4 regions of the Aurantimonas litoralis genome follow, and region 1 is predicted to be linked to each of the others. Evidence: riboswitches for the same ligand, from Rfam matches in the RefSeq annotation. Region 1 holds a riboswitch; each other region holds the start of a gene.
What was found. Region 1 has a riboswitch for thiamine pyrophosphate ahead of thiC (phosphomethylpyrimidine synthase ThiC). Riboswitches for the same ligand answer to the same signal wherever they lie in the genome.
Positions count from the first base shown of each region.

Region 1 (5,770 bases):
TCGCCCGGGCGATGTTCTTCGAATCCAACCGCTCCAGCCGCGAGGGCATGCTCGCCGTCGGCACCGTGGTGATGAACCGCGTCGGCTCGCCGAGCTATCCCGATTCCGTTTGCGACGTGGTTGCCCAGCCCAAGCAGTTCGCGCCCGGCGTGATGACCCGCGACATGGGGGCCGGCAAGGAACTGGCGATGCAGACCGCCCATGAGGTCCTGTCGGGCAAGCGCCACGCTGCTGTCGGCGATGCCAAGTTCTTCCACACGGCGGGCCTGAGCTTCCGCTACGGCAACATGCACTACAAGGTGATTGCCGGCGGCAACGCCTTCTACCAGAAGGTTTCGCGCGACCAGCGCAGCGCCGGCTTCCGCATGGCGTCCCAGGCGGAGGTCCGCAAGAAGGGCGCCGCTGCGGCCATCGACGAGGTCCGCACCGCCGCCGTCGCGCCGAGCCCGAAACAGGACACGTCCGCGCCGGCCGGTCTGGCGACGGCCACCGCCATGGCGCCGCGCAAGACCACCGGTGACGAGGCCAATCCGTTCCTGACGCTCTGGCAGGGCCTGACCGAACAACCGGCCCGCGCCGACAGCGGCAAGGGCGGGCGCGTTCGTGCGGCGGAAGCCGCCGCGCCGACGCCGGATGCCGCCGATACGGCCACGCTCGACGCCCGCATGCAGGCCTTGCCCGGCGTCCAGACGGCCACCACCGACTGAGTTCGGCCGGCGCGGGGCTCTGCGGAGGCCGCAATCCCCCTCGATTCCGCTGGCATGCGATCGTCCGGCCCGCGTGATGGCGGCATTGCGGTCGGCATGGCAACCATGGCTTCCTATATGGCGGGCGAGACCGAAGCCGGGACGGGCATCGGTCACAGCCAAGCCGGCAGGAGCCGATGACCGAGACCGTTTCCGCCGCCGATCCGCTCCCGGACCGGATCGGCCCGATCCTCTATGCACGCGGCGGCGATGGCCGGCGCGACCATCTTGCCGCGATCCTCGTCCTGGACGAGGCGGCCGCGGCGCCCGACCTGTTTGCTGCGGGCGAGGCGACGCAGCCGATTGCGCTGGCCACAAGGTTCGGCCGCACGGTCTGGCGCTACGATTTCTCGCTGCCAGCCGGCACCGCCAGCTCCTACCGCATCGACGAGACCGACTATGCCGTCGTCAGCCCCGACGGCGGCGCGGCGCGCATCGCCTATGTCTCCTGCAATGGCCAGGAGAACGGGGATCTCACGCGCGACATCGCCGAGCGCGACGCCATGTGGACCCGGCTCACCGCCGAGCACGACCGCGCGCCGTTCTCCCTGATGCTGCAGGGCGGCGACCAGCTCTATGCCGACGACGTCCTGGCCTGTCATCCGGATGTGCGCCGCTGGACCACGCTGAAGCCCGACGAGCGCGGGACCGTCCCGCTGACCGAGGAGGCGCGCGCGGCGATCCGGCGCTTCTATTTCGAGCGCTATCTGATCAGCTTTGCCCGGCCCGCCATGGGCGCGATGTCGGCCCATGTGCCGTCCGTGTCGATGTGGGACGACCACGACATCATCGACGGCTGGGGCAGCCATCCGACAGCGCTGCTGGACAGTCCCGTCGGGCGCGGTCTGTTCGAGGCGGCGCGCGAAATGTTCCTGATCTTCCAGCTGGCGGCGGACGAGGCCGATCTGCCGGCGATCGCGCTGGACCGGCAGGCGCGCAGCCTGGGCGTTGCGGTGCGCTATCCGGGCCTGACGATCCTCGCGCCGGACCTGCGCAGCGAACGCCGTCCCGACAGGGTGATGGGGCCGGTCGGATGGAAGAGCTTCGAAACGGCGCTGGAAACGACGCCGGAGCCGGACCGGATCGTGCTCATGTCCAGCGTGCCGGTGCTCGGGCCGCGCCTGAGCTGGGCGGAGCTGGTCGCCGGCATCGTGCCGCGGGTCGCCAAGCTGTCCGACGATCTGCGCGACCAGTGGCAGAGCCGGGCACATCGGCGCGAATGGATCCGCTGTCTGCAATGCCTGGCCGATCGCGCCGAGCGGGCCGTTGGCGGGCTCGTGGTCGTCTCCGGCGAAATCCACCTGGCGACGCGCGGCGAGATGCGGCTTCTGAACGGGAGTGTGATGCACCAGCTCGTCGCGTCCGGCATTTCCCATCCGGCGCCCGGGCCGGCCTATCCGTTTGCGCTCGGCCTTCTCGCGCGGGTCGGCGAGAGCCCGCTGCGCGGCCGGAAAATCCGCTTGCGGCCGCTGCCCTCGCGCCGCGCGACCTATACGAGCGAGCGCAACTACCTCGTCCTGTCGCAGGACGGCATGGACTGGCAGGCCGAATGGGAACTCGAAGACAGCGGCCGGACCCCGAAGCTGGCAGTCTGACCGGTTAAGGCGACATCGGCGCGAATGCGACATCGCTGTCGCATTCAGTACAGGGCTCGGACGGAAATTCCTCGTTTGGGCTCAGGACGATACGCCAGGGCCCGAAAAGTTCCGCTGTCGTAGAAAGACCCTATTGCTGCCAGAGTCCGTCCTTTTTCTCGTCACAGGAATTGACGAAGGAAGCGGCGTCGCAAACGTCGCATCTCAAGGACATGCCAAGAATGAAGTTTCTGCCGAAGGCCGCTCTCGCGGCCGCGCTTTTCGCCGGAACGATGGTCGGTTCGTACTCCGCCGCAATCACTCCGGTCGTAGCCGAAACGAAGTCCGCGGCCTCGGGTTCCGCCTCTTATTACGGAAAGCGCTTTCATGGTCGCCGCACGGCGAACGGCGAAAGCTTCAACATGAATTCCATGACGGCGGCTCACAAGACGCTGCCCTTCGGCACCAAGGTGCGCGTCACCAACCGTCGCAACGGCAAGTCCGTCGTCGTGCGCATCAACGACCGCGGCCCGTATCATGGCGGCCGGATCATCGACCTGTCGCGCGCCGCGGCATCGAAGATCGGCATGATCCATTCGGGCACCGCCAAGGTCAGCCTCGACATCCTCTAGGGTCTCGGCTTTGCCGCCGCATGACGGGGCGCTGGCCGCCCGCATGTGACACATCTCGTCCGACGGCGCCGCTTGCGCCGCGGACCGCCCGCGACACGCATCGCGGGCTCTGGCTCGGGCTTTACCCCTGACCACCTCCCGGTCGTCCCGGCCCGCGGCGCATCGCCTGCATCGCCGCCGCGATGTCCCGATCGGCCGCTGCCGATCCTGCTTCCCGTCTTCCTTCTCTCTGCCTCTTCGTGTCTCGCGCCGGTGTTCGGTAACGACCGCTGCAACCGCTGTTGACACCCCCACGGGGACTGCTACCGTCCGCTCGTCCAAGGGGAGTTCCGGCAAGGAACTGAGAGGCCGACGGCTGCCGATCATCGGCGAAGCGCGCGGCGACCCTACGAACCTGATCCAGTTCATACTGGCGTAGGGATGGGAAAGCCGCCGACCTCTCCGGCCCGCAATGCGGGCCAAGCCCCCGACAACAGGGGCGATCCGACAGGCCGACGAGAGTTTTCGATCACCGAAAGCAGAACTGGATCTCCGACGCGAGCGCGACTGGAGAACCAAGATGAATGCCGTGACACCCACCGTCACCGCCGGCCCGCTGCCGGCCTCCCGCAAGATCTACCTGGCCGGAACGGCCTTTCCCGACATCCGCGTGCCGATGCGCGCGATCACCGTGCACCCGACCGCGGGCGAGCCCGACGTCATCGTCTACGATCCGTCCGGCCCCTATACCGACAGCCAGGTCGAGACCGACATCGCCAAGGGCCTGCCGCGCATCCGCGAGAGCTGGATCGCGGCCCGCGGCGACACCGAATTCTACGAGGGCCGCGCGGTGCAGCCCGAGGACAACGGCAATCTGCCGGCCGAGAAGCTGACGCCGGAATTTCCGGTTCGCAACGCACCGCGCCGGGCGACGGGCGGGCGCGCCGTGACCCAGTACGAATATGCCCGCGCCGGCATCGTCACCGCCGAGATGGAATTCGTCGCGATCCGCGAAAATCTCGGGCGTGCCGAGGCCAAGCGCGCGCTGGAGCGCGACGGCGAGCCGTATTCGGCGGCGATCCCGGATTTCATCACCCCGGAATGGGTGCGCGACGAGGTCGCCTCCGGCCGCGCCATCATCCCGGCCAACATCAACCATCCGGAAGTCGAGCCGATGGCGATCGGCCGCAACTTCCTGGTCAAGATCAACGCCAATATCGGCAACTCCGCCGTCACCTCCTCGATGGCCGAGGAAGTGGAGAAGATGGTCTGGGCGATCCGCTGGGGCGCCGACACGGTGATGGACCTGTCCACCGGCCGCAACATCCACAACATCCGCGACTGGATCATCCGCAATGCGCCGGTGCCGATCGGCACGGTGCCGATCTACCAGGCGCTGGAGAAGGTGAACGGCATCGCCGAGGACCTGACCTGGGAGGTCTTCCGCGACACGCTGATCGAGCAGGCCGAGCAGGGCGTCGACTATTTCACCATCCATGCCGGGGTGCGGCTGTCCCATATTCCGCTGACGGTGGACCGCACTACGGGCATCGTGTCGCGCGGCGGCTCGATCATGGCGAAGTGGTGCCTGCACCACCATCGCGAGAGCTTTCTCTACGAGCATTTCGAGGAGATCGCCGATATCTGCCGGGCCTATGACGTGTCCTTCTCCATGGGCGACGGCCTGCGCCCCGGCTCGATCGCCGATGCCAACGACGCAGCGCAGTTCGCCGAGCTCGACACGCTGGGCGAGCTCACGAAGATCGCCTGGGCCAAGGGCTGCCAGGTGATGATCGAGGGGCCGGGCCATGTGCCGATGCACAAGGTGAAGGAGAATGTCGACCGCCAGATGCGGGTCTGCGGCGAGGCGCCGTTCTACACGCTCGGACCCTTGGTCACCGATATCGCGCCGGGCTACGACCACATCACCTCGGGCATCGGGGCGGCGATGATCGGCTGGTTCGGCACGGCGATGCTCTGCTACGTCACCCCGAAGGAGCATCTGGGCCTGCCGGACCGCGACGACGTGAAGGTCGGCGTCGTCACCTACAAGATCGCGGCCCATGCCGCCGATCTCGCCAAGGGCCATCCGGCGGCGCAGCTGCGTGACGACGCGCTGAGCCGGGCGCGCTTCGAGTTTCGCTGGGAGGACCAGTTCAACCTTTCCCTCGACCCGGAGACGGCGCGCTCCTTCCACGACCAGACGCTGCCCAAGGAGGCGCACAAGGTGGCGCATTTCTGCTCCATGTGCGGTCCGAAATTCTGCTCCATGAAGATCTCCCACGACATCCGCGCCGAGGCGCAGAAGGAGGGCATGGAGAAGATGGCGCAGAAATATCGCGAAGGCGGCGATCTCTACATGCCCGCCGGCGACGTGCCGGCCGAGTAGGGCGCAGCGAAACGGAGGCGGCGGCGCGCTGCCGCCTCCCGTGTCCCCAAGGTGGAACGGGGCGGGCCTTCGGGTGGTTAGGCGTTCGACTGCATCAGGAGAACGCACCATGGCCGATCCGAAGGCCCCCAGACACGATCAAAAGCCCGCCGATGGCGGCGTCCTCGACAATGCGCTGCAGCGCACCGACAATTCCTTTGCCGGCAAAGAGCCCGACGAGCGGCTGATCGGCACCGATGTTCCGGACGACGAACAGGACGCCGAGGAAGACGAAGAAAGAGACTGACCGTCTCCTGCTCTGGCCGATCGGTCGCGCCGCGCAGCAATTGCCCGGACGCCCGATCGCCGCTAAAGCCGCGCCATGCGGAACGCTGACGACCTTCTGAGCGAACTCGACGCCTGGCACGATGCCGACCGGCGGATCGACATGTGGTGGCGGGACGACGATGC
Region 1 covers NZ_JAPFBM010000003.1:221,898-227,667, forward strand. The annotation lists gene N7I30_RS08560 (cell wall hydrolase) at 1-707, shown strand, start outside; gene N7I30_RS08565 (alkaline phosphatase D family protein) at 884-2,341, shown strand; gene N7I30_RS08570 (septal ring lytic transglycosylase RlpA family protein) at 2,563-2,952, shown strand; TPP riboswitch at 3,263-3,390, shown strand; gene thiC (phosphomethylpyrimidine synthase ThiC) at 3,512-5,320, shown strand; gene N7I30_RS08580 (hypothetical protein) at 5,430-5,606, shown strand; gene N7I30_RS08585 (polysaccharide deacetylase family protein) at 5,682-5,770, shown strand, end outside.

Region 2 (5,770 bases), on a different contig from region 1:
GCAATGGCCGGCCGATCTCGGTGCTCGTCATCGATATCGACCGGTTCAAGCAGGTCAATGACACATATGGCCACGATGTCGGGGACACGATCCTCTTGAAGGTGGCGGATGTGGTGCGGGCCAATGTCCGCAAATCCGATGCGGTTGCCCGCTTCGGCGGCGAGGAGATCGTCGTGGCGATGGCGGATGCCACCCCGGCAGCGGCCCTGCAGACCGCCGAACGGATCCGGCTTTCCGTGGACGACAAGGTCTTCCATGGCGACCAGGAGAACGGCAACGTGACCGTCAGTGTCGGCGTCGCCACGCAGGAGGGGGAAGACCTGTCCTTCAAGCGCCTCTTCAAGGCCGCCGACGAAGCGCTCTTCCTCGCCAAGGACCGCGGCCGCAACCGCGTGGAAGTCGCGATATAGGGAAAGCCGGCGGCGGGCAGAGGGAGTGTACCAGTTCCGACACCGGCGACGGGGTGGCATGAGGATGCGGCACAGGTTTGACCAGGGCGTCCGGTCGGGTCCGCCACTAACTCGCCGAGGTCTTCTGAAGAGATTAGAAAAGTAAACCGATCAATGACGATAACGCGCTCCAGACCGCCCAGAGGATAACCCCGGTCGTGATTGCCAGTAGCGTCGTTGCGAGCAAGCAGCCTTTCAGGAAGTCGTAATCCCAGGTGACGCTCACAACATCGTGCGGACGCCGGGCAGTCCTCTCCGCCGGGCGTTGGAGCGCCTTCTGCGTTGCTGACGAATTCTCAACATTGGTTTCGGCCGACATGAGGATGCGAGAACGATTCTGGCCCCCTCGCTGTATCAGCGTCGGAGCAGACGTAGCCGTTAGCGGGCGAAGATCAAAAGGCGAGCGGCGCAGGTCGATACTAATGGGGATCCAGTGATGCCACGCAAAGATCCGTCTCATGAAGTCCATGAATGTATGCATGTATTTTGGATTGGTTCTTTCTGGCTCATCCATCCTGAGTGGATGGCCTCACTGTTTGGACTGGTCCTTTGATCTACGACGCAGGCGGATGGACCACATAAGGAGAGAGCGTCAATTCAGGGACGGATGCTTACGGCGAACTCCGGCTGTAAGCATCACCATTGTTGGCCGCGACCTAGTGCTCTCACTCCGCCGATACCCCGAGACAATTAAGGTGCAACATCACCGGTTGGCCTGCATCTCACGTCATAAACAGATTCGCGTTGTATTTCTGAGCGCACACATCCCATCCCCTCACTGCAGATGCAAGTGGCCTTGTTTGGATAGAGTGTTAGATGACCCCTGCTTACTAAAATACTTAACGGTTACGGGGAGTTCACGGTGAACCGGTGCGTTGAAGGCGCGCTGGCGGGGCGTTGCATCGTGCCGAAGTGTGCGAGGCCAGCGTCAGCACTAGCAATCGAAGCAACGCTTTGGGAGAATCGGCACATTAACAGACTGGGATCAGTGGCTGCTCAACGCGGTGTATTCGGTTGTAGCTTGTATATCCCCGTGCATGGGTACGCGGCGAGGAGATCGCATGGCCCTGCCGCAGGGCGCAAAGCAATTGGTGATCCCGACTGGATTCGAACCAGTGACCCTCAGATTAGGAATCTGATGCTCTATCCTGCTGAGCTACGGGACCGACCGCGCGCAACCTAGTCGAAGGCGCAGGGTTCGCCAAGTCTGCTCGCGAAGCTCTTGTGCGGCGATATTGCGGATCAGCGGACCTTGGGATCGGCCTGGGCGACGAGCAGCGCCGTGCCCTCGCGGATCGTCACGGCGATCGGCCCCAGCGCTTCGTTCGATTGTGTGAGGATCGAGTGGAATGGCAGGTCGACAGCGTCGAGCGGCCATTTCGCGCCGGAGATCGTCAAGCCAGAAAGATCCGAGAATTTCAGGATCGAGAACTGCGTGCCGGGCGCAAGATCGAAGGCTCGGCGGTCCGGTCCCAGCGGCCAGGCGCGTTCGATGCCGTCGAACAACTCCACGTCGATGCCGCGGGCGGCATAGCGCAGGGCCAGGATCAGATGTGCGAAGGCGTGGTCGCTGCGCGGGCCACCGAGCGCGCCGACCAGCAACAGGCCGGTCGCGCCCCGCGTCAGCGCCGCCTCGATGGCGATCTCGCCGTCGGTCATCGCTTTGTCGCGAGGATAGGGTTCGCGGGGGAGGCTGGTCAGTTCGATCGCCGGCCGCGGCGGGCTGGAATCGAAATCGCCGACCCAGAGTTCCGGCGTCACCTGCAGTTCCCCAGCATGGCGCAGGCCGTCATCCGCGGCGATGACCCGTGTGCCCTCCACCGCATCGATCAGCGCAGGGGTGGGGGCGATATGGCCGGCAAGGAGAATGGAAAAGCGCGACATCGCGGCTCGCCTACAGCATCGGGCCGCAAACGCCAATCGGCTGCCGCGACATTGCATTCGGATCGTCGGGGAGGCATGGCCTGCCTGCCGCGCCGGACGCAGCCTTGCGGTCCGACGCGAGGGCTCGGCATTGGGGCAGGGCGGAGCTGTCCCTTGGTCCAGAGGTGCGGCTGCCCTTGCCGGCAAGCGGCGTGACCTCTAAGTCTTCCCATGCTCACACGGGGTGCCTTCGGGCTGAGAGGCGCATGCCGACCCGTCGAACCTGATCCGGCTCATACCGGCGGAGGGATGCGGGCGTCGGCGGGTGTTTCGCGGATGCTTTCGTTTCGAAGGCCGCCGTCTTGAAAGGCACCACAATGGCCCGACCCGTCTTCCTCCCGCCGCTCTCCGTTCGCCATCTCGGCGTTTGCGCCACCGCGCTTCTGGCCGGCATTACCGGAGCGGTCGCCCAGGCCGACAAGCCGGTGCTCACCGTCTATACCTATGAGAGCTTCACGCCCGAATGGGGGCCGGGCCCGAAGATCGAGGCGGGTTTCGAAGACGTGTGCGCCTGCGACCTGCAGTTCGTCGGTCTCGAGGACGGCGTCGCGATCCTCAATCGTCTCAAGCTTGAAGGCCCTTCGACCGAAGCCGATATCGTCCTCGGCCTGACCACCGATCTCATCCCCGAGGCCAAGGCGACCGGCATGTTCGCGCCGAGCGGGGCGGATCTCTCGGGGCTCGACGTGCCGACCGGCTTCTCGGACGATATCTTCGTCCCCTACGACTATTCCTATCTCGCCTTCGTCTACGACAGCGAAGCGATCGCCGAACCACCGGCGAGCCTCGACGATCTGGTCAATGGCGATCCCGAGGTGAAGATCGCCATCGAGGACGCGCGGACCTCGACACCGGGCCTCGGCATGATGCTGTGGATGAAGAAGGTCTATGGCGACGAGGCCGCCGCCAAATGGGCGCAGCTGTCGAAGCGCATTCTCACCGTGACGCCAGGCTGGAGCGAGGCCTATGGCCTGTTCACGAGCGGCGAGGTGCCGATGGTTCTCAGCTACACGACATCGCCCGCCTACCACATGATCGAGGAAGACACCGACCGCTATCAGGCCGCGGCCTTCGCGGAGGGCCACTACCTGCAGATCGAGGTGGCGGCGATGCTGAAGACGACCGAGACAGCCGAACTGGCGACGCGCTTCCTCGACTACATGCTGACCGCCGAGGTGCAGTCGCTGATCCCCACCACCAACTGGACGTTGCCGGTCGCGGACGGCATCGATCTGCCTGAAGCGTTTGGCCGCCTGGTGCTGGTGGACACGCCCCTGATGATCGATCCGGAAACCGTGGCGGCGAACCGCAAGGCATGGACGCAGGAATGGCTCGAAGCGATCGGCCGCTGACGATCGAGCGCGCGTCCCGGTGAGGCGTTCATGACCGGTGCTGCGGATCGTGCCTGGCGGATCGGCCTCGGCCTCGGCGCTGCCGGTATCCTCGTCGGCTTTCTGGCCGGTGCCTTCGTCGTGCTTCTCTTTGCGACCGGCGCCGTACCCGATTTTCGGGCGGTGGCCGGCGATCGCTATCTCCTCGGCGTCGTTCTGTTCACCCTCGAGCAGGCGGTGCTGTCGACCCTCCTGTCGGTGGTGGGCGCCATCCCGCTGGCACTGGCCCTGCATCGTGCCCGCTTTCCCGGTCGCCGTGCGGTGCTGCGCCTGTTTCTCCTGCCGCAGGTGCTGCCCGTGCTGGTCGGCGCGCTGGCGATCCTCACCATCTGGGGCCGCAACGGTCTCGTCTCCGATGCTTTCGCGGCGATCGGACTGGCGCGGCTCGACATCTATGGTCTCTCCGGCATCCTGATCGCCCATGTCTTCTTCAACCTGCCGCTGGCCGCCCGGCTGATGCTGGCCGGGCTCGACCGCGTGCCGGCCGAAAGCTGGAAGCTCGCCGGGCAATTGTCGCTGAGCCCACTGGCCACGTTCCGGCTTGTCGAATGGCCGGCCCTGCGCGGTGCACTGCCGGCGGCCGCGAGCCTGATCTTCATGCTCTGCGTCACCAGCTTCACTCTCGTGCTGGTGCTGGGCGGCGGGCCGGGCGCCACGACGCTGGAAGTCGCGATCTACCAGTCGCTGCGCTACGACTTCGATCCCGGCCGTGCGATCACGCTGTCGCTCGTCCAGATCGGCCTGACGGTGATCGTCCTGTGGCTGGCGACCCGGCTTGGCGGTGATGTCGCCGCCGGTTTCGGCCTGGGCGGCCGCGCATTGCGCTACGATCGCCGCAGTCCCGTACGTGCGGTGCTGGACGCGCTCGTGCTGCTCTTCGGCATCGGCTTCGTGCTGGCGCCCTTCGTCGCGGTGGCGGTGCGCGGACTGGAAGCGGACCTGGCGCGATTGCTGGCTGATCCGGCGGTCCATCGTGCCGCGATCACCAGCATCGTCATTGCGACGGCTGCCGCGCTTCTTGCGATGGCCGTCTCGCTGGCCATCGTCCTCGCCGTCGAGGCGCTGCGCCAAGCGCCCGGGGACCGGTTGACTTCACGCAGGCAGGCGCTCGGCAACGGGCTGGAGACGACGGCCAGTCTCGTGCTCGTCGTTCCCCCCATCGTGGTCGGGGCCGGCTGGTTTCTCGCGCTGCGGCAGGTCACCGACGTCTTTGCCGCTGCGCCCTATGTCGTGGTCGCCACCAACGCCGCCATGGCCGTGCCTTTCATCGTGCGCATCGTCGGGCCGGCGCTGGCGTCGGCCAACCAGGCGACTGGCCGGTTGGCCGACAGCCTCGGCCTTGCAGGTCTGTCGCGACTGCGGGTGGTGGACTGGCCGGTCTTGCGCGCGCCGGTTGCCCTCGGCTTTGCCTTCGCCCTGGCGATCTCGCTCGGCGATCTCGGCGCCATCGCCCTGTTCGGCAGCCAGGACCTGGTGACCTTGCCCTATCTCCTGCTGCAGCGCATGGGCAGCTATCGCACGGCCGACGCGGCCGGACTGGCGCTGCTCCTCGGCATCCTGTGCCTGTCGCTGATGGCGCTGGCCGAGCGCGGACTTGCACAAAGGGACCATCCGGCATGAAGAAGGCCCTCGTCCTCGACGATGTCCGCTTTGCCCATGGCGGCAGCGAGATGCGCTTCGATCTTGCGGTGGAGGCCGGCGAATGGCTGGCGGTCATCGGTCCGAGCGGTGCCGGCAAGTCGACTCTGCTCGACCTCGTCGCGGGGTTCGCTGCGCCCTCCGCCGGCACGATCGCCATTGACGGACGCGCAATGGCTGGTGTCGCGCCGGCGGAACGCCCGCTCAGCATCGTCTTCCAAGACAACAATCTGTTTCCTTATCTCGACGTCTACCGCAATGTCGCCCTCGGCATCGCCCCCGATCTGCGGGTGGCTGCTGCGGACAGACGCCGCGTCGAGGCGGCTCTCGACGCGGTCGGGCTGGCGGGCTTCGCCAAGCGGCATCCGG
Region 2 covers NZ_JAPFBM010000001.1:748,828-754,597, reverse strand. The annotation lists gene N7I30_RS03625 (diguanylate cyclase) at 1-410, shown strand, start outside; tRNA gene N7I30_RS03620 (tRNA-Arg) at 1,539-1,615, opposite strand; gene N7I30_RS03615 (thiamine diphosphokinase) at 1,692-2,333, opposite strand; TPP riboswitch at 2,543-2,639, shown strand; gene thiB (thiamine ABC transporter substrate binding subunit) at 2,690-3,724, shown strand; gene thiP (thiamine/thiamine pyrophosphate ABC transporter permease) at 3,755-5,383, shown strand; gene thiQ (thiamine ABC transporter ATP-binding protein) at 5,380-5,770, shown strand, end outside.
Region 2: linked by a shared signal. The riboswitch ahead of thiB (thiamine ABC transporter substrate binding subunit) and the one ahead of thiC (phosphomethylpyrimidine synthase ThiC) in region 1 are both predicted to bind thiamine pyrophosphate.

Region 3 (5,770 bases), on a different contig from region 1:
GACCGTCTGCGGCACCTCGCTGGCGCTGATGGATGCGGGCGTTCCGCTGAAGCGTTCGGTGGCGGGTATCGCCATGGGCCTGATCAAGGAAGACGAGCGCTTCGCGGTGCTGTCCGACATCCTTGGTGACGAGGACCATCTCGGCGACATGGACTTCAAGGTCGCCGGCACCTCCGAGGGCATCACCTCGCTGCAGATGGACATCAAGATCCAGGGCATCACCGAGGAGATCATGCAGATCGCCCTCGACCAGGCCAAGGGCGGCCGCCTGCACATCCTGCAGGAGATGGGCCAGGCGCTGTCGGAAAGCCGCGCCGAGCTGGGCGAGTTCGCCCCGCGCATCGAGGTCATGCAGATCCCGACCGACAAGATCCGCGACGTCATCGGCGCTGGCGGCAAGATCATCCGCGAGATCGTCGAGAAGACGGGCGCCAAGATCAACATCGAGGATGACGGCACGGTGAAGATCGCATCGTCCTCCGGCAAGGAGATCGAGGCGGCCAAGAAGTGGATCCACTCGATCGTGGCCGAGCCGGAAGTCGGCGAAGTCTACGAGGGTACGGTCGTCAAGACCGTCGAGTTCGGCGCCTTCGTGAACTTCTTCGGTTCGCGTGACGGTCTCGTCCACATCTCGCAGCTCGCCGCCGATCGCGTCGCCAAGACGACCGACATCGTCAAGGAAGGCGACAAGGTCTGGGTCAAGCTGATGGGCTTCGACGAGCGCGGCAAGGTTCGCCTGTCGATGAAGGTCGTCGACCAGGAGACCGGCCAGGAGATCAAGAAGGGCGAGGAAGACGCCGCCTGATCAGGCCGTCTCTTCGCTGACAGAATGAAAGGCGCGTCCCTCGGGGCGCGCCTTTTTCGTTGGGGTAAGGGTCGCGACCTTCGGACCCGATCGGTGCCTACGCGTCAGGCGGACCGCCGGTGCCGCCGCCGCGACGAGCGCTCCTGCAGCCGGGCGATCGCCTCGAGTGCGTGGAGGGCGAGCGGCAGCCGCGCGACCTCCTCGACCTGCGGGCGGGTCAGGCCGGTGACGTCTTGCAGGATATGGTCGTCGACGCGCAAAAGGGTGTTGAAGGCGTCGCGGCAAAGCCGCTGCCGACGCTTCTCCACCGTCCAGTTATGCAGCCAGCCGACAAGGCCGGGTTGACCGGTCGTCTCCTCGTGGAGCCGGATGGGCTGGGGCAGGGCCGAATGATGCAGTATGAGAACCTCCAATTGCCGATGGGCCGAATGTGAGGGTTTCTCATTGATGAGACAAACGAGAAGGAGTAAGCCTAGCGGCAAGTTTCGCTAACAGGAGGCTCCGCCTGTGCTGACCCCCAGTCTGCCCAATCTCGACATGGACCTCGCCCGCACGATGGTGGCGATCGCCGACACCGGCAATTTCTCGCGGGCCGCCGAGCGGGTGCATCGCAGCGCGTCGGCGATCAGCCTGCAGGTGAAGAAGCTGGAGGACATGGTGGGCCGAGACCTGTTCCGCCGCGACGCCCGCAGCGTGGCGCTGACCGCCGACGGCGAGATCTTCCTCGGCTATGCCCGCCGCCTCCTGAAGCTGAACGACGAGGCCTTCTCGCGCTTCCTGTCGCCCTGCTGCGAGGGTAGCGTGCGGCTGGGCGTGCCCAATGACAACGGCGTGGTCGCCATGCCGGAAATCCTCCGGCGCTTCGCCCGGACCCATCCTAAGGTCGAGGTGGAGGTGCGGCTGGACCGCACCGAGGAATTGCGGCGGCGCTGCTGGTCCGGGGAGCTCGATCTCGCCGTCTACAGTCACGACGAACGCCTCGACGGGCCGGACTACATCCATTCCGAGCCGCTGGTCTGGGTGGGCGCGCGCGGCGGGCTCGCCGTGGCCGAAACGCCGCTGCCGCTCGCCCTCGCCGATGCCGGCTGCGCCTGGCGCGGCATGGCGCTGGCGGCGCTGGACGCCCGCGATATCGACTACCGCGTCGCCTATACCAGCGAGTTCTGCACCGGCCAGCTTGCGGCCGTCGCCGCCGACCTGGCCATCGCGCCGCTGCCGATCAGCGTCGTGTCGGACGACATCGTGCAGCTGGGCGCCGAGCGCGGCCTGCCGCCGCTGGGCAATTACCGCATGACGCTGGCCCGCCGCGACGGCGCCGGCCCGGTCGCCGATGCGCTGGCCGCCCATGTGACCGCCAGCTTCTGCGCCATCGCCGAACGCGGCACCCGGCTGTTCGCCTGACAGGCGCGGGGACTGGTATGATCAGGCAGCAGGCGTATCGTGGCCGGGGGCGCGTCGTCTGACGCGGGGCCGGCGGTCATTCTGTGCGACCGGTGCGTTGGGGAGCCTTGAGGGAGGATGAGGGAATGCCGGGGCTGATCATCCGCGTCGTGGCGGCGCTGTTTCTCGGGCTCGTCTCCAGCCAGTCGCTGGAATTCACCCAGCAATATCTGCAGCGCCTCGGTGGCGCCGTCGATGAATTGCGCAAGGTCGTCGAGCGTTTCGACGCCAGTGCCGCGGCCTCCGACCTGTCGCGCAGCGAGGCCGTCACGCGGTTGCGCGAGAACCGCGACGCCTTCGTCGCGCGCCAGGGCACGGACGCCGAACAGACGATCGCACGGTATGACGCGGTGGAGCGGCGCTATCGCAGCGTCGCCGAATCGGCGCCCCTGTTCCGCCCCTTCGTCGCGGCCGGCGATCCGGACTGGGAGATCGCCGAGCGGGCCGCCGCCGACTATCGGCCGGCCCTGCCGATCACCGTCGAGGGGCTGCTTCTGGCGGTCGCGGGTTTCGCCCTCGGCTGGGCGATCGGCGCCGGCGGCCATGGCGCCGCGCGCATGCGCCGACGCCGCCGCGAGCGTCGGCTGCCGTCGAGCTGAGCCCGCGACCGCGATCTTGGCGCGGCGGCGTTGACAGCGCCGCCTGGGAGGCACAGATTCCGTCCATCCAAGGGGAGTTCCGGCAGGGAACTGAGAGGCCATCGGCCGCCGAAAGGCGTGAGCGCGTGGCGACCCTTCGAACCTGATCCGGTTGAGACCGGCGGAGGGATGGAATGCGGTGGCCATGGCATGCGGTTCGCCGCCGGCGAGCGCCGCGCCGCCGATCTTTCCCCTGCCCATCACCCGGATCTCCGAGACGCGTCGAGGAGGATCGAGACAATGGCCGACCGGGTCGCCTGTTTGCACGACGCCTGCTGCATCGGCGGGGCCTGACCATGCGGGTTGCCGTCATCGGGGCCGGCGTTGCCGGGCTTGTCACCGCGCTGGAACTCGCCGAGCGGGGCGCCGATGTCGCGCTGTACGAGGCGGCGCCCGAGCTTGGCACCGCCGCCGCGTCGTGGCTGGCCGGCGGCATGCTGGCGCCGCACTGCGAGGCCGAGAGCGCCGATGCGGCCATCGTCGCGCCGGGTCTGGCGGGGATCGACTGGTGGTCGCGGCATGTACCGGACGTCGCGCGCCACGGCACGCTGGTGCTGGCGCCCTGGCGCGACCGCGCGGACCTTGCCCGCTTCGCCCGCCGCACGCAGGGTCATGAGCGGCTCGACGCCGACGCGATCGCCGCGCTGGAGCCCGATCTCGCCGGCCGTTTCGGCGAGGGCCTGTTCTTTGCCGAGGAAGCCCATCTCGATCCGCGCCGCACGCTGGAGGCGCTGGCCGAACGGCTGCTCGAACGCGGCGTGGCGTTGCATTTCGGCAGCCGCGTCGCGGCCGCCGACCTCGACCATGATCGCATCGTCGATGCGCGCGGCATCGCGGCGCGACCGGAGCTGCCGCGGTTGCGGGCGGTGCGCGGCGAGATGGTGCTGCTGCGCACCAACGAGGTGTCGCTGGCGCGGCCGGTGCGGCTCCTGCATCCGCGCTCGCCGATCTATGTCGTGCCGCGCGCCGACGGGCTGTTCATGGTGGGCGCGACCATGCTGGAAAGCGACGACGATCGCGGCATCACCCTGCGCGGCACCGTCGAGCTGCTCAACGCCGCCTATGCGCTGCATCCCGCCTTTGCCGAGGCCGAGCTGGTGGAGACCGGCGCCGGCCTGCGGCCCTCCTATGCCGACAATCTGCCAAAGGTGACGCGGAGCGGCCGGGTTATCAGCCTGAACGGGCTGTACCGCCACGGCTTCCTGCTGTCGCCGGCCATGGCGGCGGAGGCCGCCGCCGAAATCTTCGCAGAGACGCTGAAGGACGCATCATGAGAATTTCCGTCAATGGCGAGGAGCGCAGCGTCGAGGCCGCCACCCTCGACCGGGCGCTCGTCGAACTGGGCTATGAGGGCGCCGTGGTCGCCACCGCGCTGAACCGCGACTTCGTGCCGAAGACCGAACGCGGGACGGTGCGGCTTGCCGAGGGCGACGCCATCGAGATCATCGCCCCGATGAAGGGAGGCTGAGCATGGACACGATCGACACCGACACGGCGCACGCCGTGACCGGCATGGACATCTATGGCCGCCGCATCGCCTCGCGGCTGATGCTGGGCACCTCGCTCTATCCTTCGCCGCAGATGATGACCGATGCGATCAAGGCGTCCGGGGCCGGTATCGTCACCGTCTCGCTGCGCCGCGAATCCGGCGAGGCGCGGGCCGGCCAGGCCTTCTGGGAGCTGATCCGCGGCCTCGGCCTCGACGTCCTGCCCAACACGGCCGGTTGTCATTCGGCCCGCGAGGCGGTGACGACGGCCCAGATGGCCCGCGAGATCTTCGGCACCGACTGGATCAAGCTGGAGGTGGTGCGCGACGCCGAGACCCTGCAGCCCGACGTGTTCGGGCTGGTGGAGGCGGCCCGCATCCTGACCGGCGAGGGCTTCGAGGTGCTGCCCTACACGGTGGAGGATCTGTCGGTCGCCGACCGGCTGGTCGAGGCCGGCTGCCGGGTGCTGATGCCCTGGGGTGCGCCGATCGGCTCGGGGCTCGGGCTGAACAACCGCTACGGCCTGCGCCAGCTCAGGGCGCATTTTCCCGACGTGACGCTGGTGGTCGATGCCGGGCTCGGCCTGCCGTCGCAGGCGGCCGCCGCCATGGAGCTCGGCTATGACGGCGTGCTCCTGAACACGGCGGTCGCGAAGGCCGGCGATCCGGTGGCGATGGCGCGGGGCTTTGCCCTGGCGGTCGAGGCCGGCCGGCTGGCCTTCGAGGCGGACCCGATGGCGCCGCGCGACATGGCGGCGCCCTCGACGCCGATGCTGGGGCAGGCGATGCTCGGCGATGTCGGCGGACCGGGAGGTTCGCGATGAGCCGGGCGGAGGGACATCGGAGTGGGGAGCGCGGTGCCGAGGAGCGGCCGGGGACGGGGCTACGGCTCGATCCGTTCTACCTGATCGTCGACGATGCCGAGATGGCCGAGCGGCTGGTGCCGGTCGGGGTCAAGCTCCTGCAATTGCGCGCCAAGGACTTGGACGCGGCAAGGCTGCGGCAGGAGATCCGCCGCACGCGCGATGTCTGCGCGGCCCATGGCTGCCTGCTGGTGATCAACGATTTCTGGCGGCTGGCGATCGAGGAGGGCTGCGATGTCGTCCATCTGGGGCAGGAGGACCTGGCCGAGGCGGACCGGGCGGCGATCAGTGCGGCGGGCCTGAAGCTCGGCATCAGCACCCATGACAGCGCCGAGCTCGCCGTGGCGCTGGCCGCCGAGCCCGATTACGTCGCGCTGGGGCCGGTCTGGCAGACCAAGCTGAAGGTGATGAAATGGGCGCCGCAGACGCCCGAGCGTCTCGGCGTCTGGCGCCAGCGTATCGGCGATCTGCCGCTGGTGGCGATCGGCGGCATCACCGTGGAGCGGCTGCCGCAGGTCTTCGCGCAGGGCGCCGACGG
Region 3 covers NZ_JAPFBM010000005.1:325,818-331,587, forward strand. The annotation lists gene pnp (polyribonucleotide nucleotidyltransferase) at 1-805, shown strand, start outside; gene N7I30_RS13445 (hypothetical protein) at 910-1,218, opposite strand; gene N7I30_RS13450 (LysR substrate-binding domain-containing protein) at 1,313-2,206, shown strand; gene N7I30_RS13455 (DUF2937 family protein) at 2,332-2,844, shown strand; TPP riboswitch at 2,905-3,030, shown strand; gene thiO (glycine oxidase ThiO) at 3,180-4,157, shown strand; gene thiS (sulfur carrier protein ThiS) at 4,154-4,351, shown strand; gene N7I30_RS13470 (thiazole synthase) at 4,396-5,193, shown strand; gene N7I30_RS13475 (thiamine phosphate synthase) at 5,190-5,770, shown strand, end outside.
Region 3: linked by a shared signal. The riboswitch ahead of thiO (glycine oxidase ThiO) and the one ahead of thiC (phosphomethylpyrimidine synthase ThiC) in region 1 are both predicted to bind thiamine pyrophosphate.

Region 4 (5,770 bases), on a different contig from region 1:
ACACGGCGGGCAAGCTCCTGGGCGAGCTGGAAGCGGGCGGTGCCGACGGCTTCCATTCGGGCTACGTGTCCGGCCTGAAACCGGACGACGCCTATCGCCTGCAGTTCACGCATGGCGGCGAACGCTGGCAGGAGGAGGACACCTATCGCTTCGGCACGGTGCTGGGCGAGCAGGACGTCTATCTGCTGGCGGAAGGCAATCACTACCGCCTCTATGAGAAGCTCGGCGCCCATCCGACAATCATGGACGGCGTCGAGGGCACGGCCTTCGCGGTGCTGGCGCCAGCCGCCCGGCGCGTGTCCGTGGTCGGCAATTTCAATTCCTGGGATGGTCGCCGCCATGTCATGCGCAAGCGCCACGAGTGCGGCGTGTGGGAATTGTTCATCCCCGCCGTCGGGCGCGGCGAGGTCTACAAATACGAGATCATCGGCGCCGACGGAAACCTTTTGCCGCTGAAGACCGATCCGGTCGGTTTCCTGCAGGAGATGGCGCCGTCGACCGGCTCCATCGTCGACGGGCTCGTCGAGCACGAATGGAAGGACGACGAATTCCAGGCCCATGCGGCCGACTGGCAGGATCGCGAGAAGCCGATCTCGATCTACGAGGTGCATCTGGGGTCGTGGCGGCGCGGTCCGGACAACGCCTATCTCGACTATGACGAACTGGCCGCCGAGCTGGTGCCCTATGTACGCGACATGGGCTTCACCCATGTCGAGTTGCTGCCGGTCTCCGAGCATCCCTTCTACGGGTCCTGGGGCTACCAGCCGATCGGCCTCTACGCGCCGACCTCGCGCTTCGGATCGCCCGCAGGCTTCGCACGCCTCGTCGATGCGCTGCATCAAGCCGGCATCGGAGTGCTCCTCGACTGGGTGCCGGGGCATTTCCCGACCGACACCCATGGCCTCGGCCAGTTCGACGGCACCGCGCTCTACGAGCATCCCGATCCGCGTCGCGGCTTCCACAAGGACTGGAACACGCTGATCTACGATTACGGCCGGCCGGAAGTGGAGAACTTCCTGGTCGCCAACGGTCTCTACTGGCTCGACCGCTTCCACATCGACGGCCTGCGCGTCGATGCGGTCGCCTCGATGCTGTATCTCGACTATTCGCGCGAGCACGGCGAATGGGAGCCCAACATCCATGGCGGGCGCGAGAATCTCGAGGCCATGGCGTTCCTGAAGGACACCAACGAGCGGGTCGGCGAGTACTATCCCAAGGCGACGACCCATGCCGAGGAATCGACCGCCTTCCCGGACGTGTCACGCCCGACCTTCGCCGGGGGCCTCGGCTTCCACTTCAAGTGGAACATGGGCTGGATGCACGACACCCTGCATTACATGCAGGAAGACCCGATCAACCGGCGCTACCACCACCACCATATGACCTTCGGCATGGTCTACGCCTATTCGGAGAACTTCGTCCTGCCGCTCAGCCATGACGAGGTGGTCTACGGAAAGGGCTCGCTGCTCGGCAAGATGCCGGGTGACGAGTGGCAGAAATTCGCCAATCTGCGCGCCTATTTCGGCTTCATGTGGACCCATCCCGGCAAGAAGCTGATCTTCATGGGCGGCGAGTTCGGCCAGGTCGGCGAGTGGAACCACGACCGCTCCCTCGACTGGCATCTCCTAGAGCAGCCCGGTCACGAGGGCATGCGGCGCCTCGTGCGCGATCTCAACACCATGTATCGCGAGATCCCGGCGCTCTACGAACTCGACTGCGATCCGGCCGGCTTCGAATGGGTCGACACGTCGAATGTCGAGCAGAGCGTCATCGCCTTCATGCGCAAGGACCGGGCCGGCAATCCGGTGCTGATCGTGTCGAACTTCACGCCGGTGCCGCGCCACGAGTACCGGATCGGAGTACCGCTGCCCGGCCGCTGGGTCGAGCGCCTGAACACCGATTCGGAGATCTACGGCGGCTCCAATGTCGGCAATATGGGCGGCAAGGACGCCGAAGAGGTGTCGGTGCACGGCCGGCCCTACTCGATCCCCCTGTCGCTGCCGCCGCTCGGCACCATCGTCCTGGTGCAGGAAGGTTGATCGGCCGGAAGGCGGGACGGCGGCCGGTCGCCGCCGTCCCGTCGCGGGCGCTGCTGACATGAAGGCGGCGACCGCGTAGAACCGAATGCGTGACGGGGGCGCCTGCCGGAAACGGCGGGCTGAGATGCACCCTTCGAACCTGACCCGGATAATGCCGGCGGAGGGAGTCGCGGCGGGGTCTCTCACATGCTCCGTCGGGCTCGTCGTCGGCCAGGAGCCGACCGCGATGCCAAGCCAGTCCACCATCCGCAACGTTCTCTCGATCGCCGGCTCGGACCCCTCCGGCGGGGCCGGCATCCAGGCCGATCTGAAGACCTTCGCGGCGAACGGCGTCTACGGCATGGCCGTCATCACCGCGCTGACCGCCCAGAACACCCGGGGCGTCAGCGGCGTCGAACTGGTCTCGCCCGACTTCGTCACCCGCCAGATCGATGCGGTCTTCGCCGATATCCGCGTCGATGCGGTGAAGATCGGCATGATCGCCACCGCCGACATCGCCCATGCCGTCGCGGATGCGCTGAAGCGGAACAAGGCGCGAAACGTCGTTCTCGACCCGGTCATGGTCGCGAAGGGCGGCGATCGCCTGCTGGCCGAGGAGGCCGTGGCGGCGTTACGCAGCGAACTCGTGCCCCTTGCCGACATGATCACGCCGAACCTGCCGGAGGCGGCCGTGCTGCTGGATGCGGAGGAAGCCACCGACCGGGACGAAATGGAGGCGACCGCGACCCGCCTGCAGGCGCTGGGCTGCGGCTCGGCGCTGTTGAAGGGCGGCCATCTGAGCGGCGACGACAGCCCGGATCTGCTGGTGGCGGCAACGCAGCGCGAATGGTTCGAGGGCGCGCGTGTTCAAACCCGCAACACCCATGGCACCGGCTGCACCCTGTCCTCGGCGCTGGCGGCGCAGCTGGCGCTGACCGGCGACGCCTTCGCGGCGGTGAGGATCGCCAAGGCCTATGTCGCGGGTGCCATCGGCGCGGCGGACCGGCTGGACGTCGGATCCGGGCACGGTCCGACGCACCATTTCCACGGTCACTGGTAGCTGGGCGCTCGGCTCAGGAGACCTGCAGCAAGGCGTCGTCCGCGGGCGGTCCATCCTTCGGGACGTCCACCGCGACGGCCTCGACGCGGTCGCGGCCCATGGATTTCGCGCGGTAGAGCGCCTGGTCGGCGGCGGTGAGCAGGCCGTTCAGGTCGCGGTTCGCCTCGTTGGTGGCCACGCCGGCACTGACGGTGGCCGCGATCGACCGGCCGCCGACGGTACGGGCCTGATTGGCAAATCCGCGCACGATCGCCCTTGCGATGACGGCCGGCTCGTGCTTGTCGCGTCGCCGGACGAGGGCGGCGAACTCTTCGCCCCCGAGCCGGGCGAAGACGTCGGTCGGACGCAGATGGTCGGCGGTGCTGTCGACGAACAGCTTGATGACCTCGTCGCCGCAGCCATGCCCATGATCGTCGTTGATCTTCTTGAAGCGGTCGAGATCGAACAGGAGCAGGGCGACGTCGCCGGCATCGGCGTCGTTGAGAAGCGCGGTCGCCTTGGTCGTGAAGGCCCGGCGGTTGTCGATGCCGGTCAGGAAGTCGGTTTCCGACAGGCGGCGCAGGGACTGCTCATGCCGTCCGCGCACCATCGCGATGACGAGATAGGTGCTGACGCCGATCATCAGGATGGCCTGGGTCATCACCAGCGTGAACAGGAAGCCGGTCATCAATTGCTGGTCGGAGACGGCGGCCGGCAGGCCGACCAGCATCACGCGCAGGGCGCAGAACAGGCCATGCGCACCGAAGGCCGCGCTGAGGATCAGCGCCGGGCCGCTGCGGGCCGTCGGGTTGAGCAGGGTCAGCGCGATGGCCAGCGAATAGAAGGCGGAAATGGTCGAGATCACGGCGACCCGGGCCTCGACGCTCTCTGCCGCCGGGGACAGCCCGTAGAACAGCAGCCAGACGACTGGCCCAGCATACCACCAGAGGCTGGTTTTGACATCGCAGAACCGGGCGAAGCCGACATAGAGCAGCGCGTAGCCTGCGAGCAGCAGCGCATTGGCCCCGCCGATGGCCACCGCATAGAATTCGAACACCCGCAGCGGCGCCGTGGCCGCAGCCAGCGCGATCAGACCCATGCCGGCGCTCCAGTACAGCAGCGCCGTCTCGCGCAGATTCCGCCACTCGACCAGATGGCAGAGGCTGGCGCTGAGACAGAGCGCGCTCAGGACAAGGAGCATCGTGGGGGTATGGATCTGCATGTGCCCGCGAAAAACGAAGATGACGTAGGGATACTAGCGCGAAAGATGTCGACGCTTCGTTACGACTTGCAACGATGAGTCCGCAATAAGCCTCAGTCGCTCGCGGCGGTGGCGCCGTCCAGCGGGACCACGTCGACGGCATGCGAGGTCTGCTGGTGGCCCGCGGTCACGACGACACCCGCGACCGGGGCGACGTCGTCATAGTCACGGCCCATGGCCACGATGATGTGGCCCCGTTCCACCGCGACCCCGTTGGTCGGGTCGAACCCCACCCAGCCGGCATCCGGGCCGAGCCACGCGGCGGCCCAGGCATGCATGGAATCGGCGCCTTCGAGGCGCGGCTGTCCGGGCGGCGGCTCGGTGCGCAGGAAGCCGCTGACATAGGCCGCGGGAATGCCGGCGCCGCGCAGGCCCGCCACCATCACATGAGCGAAGTCCTGGCAGACCCCGCGGCGGCGCGAAAAGGCTTCGGCGACGCCGGTGCGCACGTCCGTCGCGCCGGGCTCGTAGGCGAAGTCGTCCTGGATGCGCCGCGCCAGCGCCAGCACGCCCGGGCCCGCCTGCGGCGCCTCGTCGAGGCTCGAAGCGGCATAGGCGGTGATGTCGGTGGCCGGCACGATGCGGCGACTGCGGCCGAGAAAATGGATCGGCGACAGCGCGTCGCTGCCGCGCCAGGTGATGGCGGCGTCGGCGATGGCATCGGCCGTCGGCGTTGCCGCCAGATCGACCGGAGCGCGGTCGACCCGCACGCGGGCCCGCATATCGACGGCCAGTTCGCCATGCGGCCGGCGGAACGCCACGTCCTCGACCGGATTGCCGAAGAAATCATGCTCGTGATGATGCTCGTCGGGATCGGGCGAGACGACGACCGTCGAGGTGAGGACGCGCTGGCCGCTGTCGTTGCGGGGCCGCACATAGAGGAGATGGCGGGCATCGGCGACGGCGGAGGGATAGGCGCAGCCGATCTGCAGGCGGATGTCGTAGATCATTCCGGGCCGCCCCCGTCGGTCGGGGTGGCCGGGCCGGCCATCAGATAGCGGCGTCCGATCAGGTCCGACAAAAGGCCGAGATCGCCGGCGACACGTTCGAGGAAGGCGGTGTCCACTTCCGCCGCCTCGGCGGTTTCCAGCCGGACCTTGAGGCGCGCCACCCGGCGAAACAGCATGTCCGGCGTCTCGCCGGACTTCACGCCCGGCAGTTCCACCAGCCGCGCCTCCAGATCGTTGACCTGGAAAGCGAGCGAACGCGGATTGAGCGGATCGAGAAGCGTGAGGTCGACCACCGTCTCCTGCGACAGATCCACCGAATAGCGGCGGCGATAGGTGACACGGCTGTCGGTGAATTCGAGGAGGGCCTCCAGCGCGCCTTCAGGTGGCGCGTCCCGCATCAGCGTCGCCGCGATCAGCGCCGACATCTGGCCGCGCTCGATCCGCCGGCCGCATTGCATGAAGCGCCAGCCGGTGAACTGGTACATGTTCTCGCGCACGAGGC
Region 4 covers NZ_JAPFBM010000001.1:802,026-807,795, reverse strand. The annotation lists gene glgB (1,4-alpha-glucan branching protein GlgB) at 1-2,039, shown strand, start outside; TPP riboswitch at 2,124-2,222, shown strand; gene thiD (bifunctional hydroxymethylpyrimidine kinase/phosphomethylpyrimidine kinase) at 2,266-3,078, shown strand; gene N7I30_RS03820 (GGDEF domain-containing protein) at 3,092-4,279, opposite strand; gene N7I30_RS03815 (transglutaminase family protein) at 4,372-5,268, opposite strand; gene N7I30_RS03810 (circularly permuted type 2 ATP-grasp protein) at 5,265-5,770, opposite strand, start outside.
Region 4: linked by a shared signal. The riboswitch ahead of thiD (bifunctional hydroxymethylpyrimidine kinase/phosphomethylpyrimidine kinase) and the one ahead of thiC (phosphomethylpyrimidine synthase ThiC) in region 1 are both predicted to bind thiamine pyrophosphate.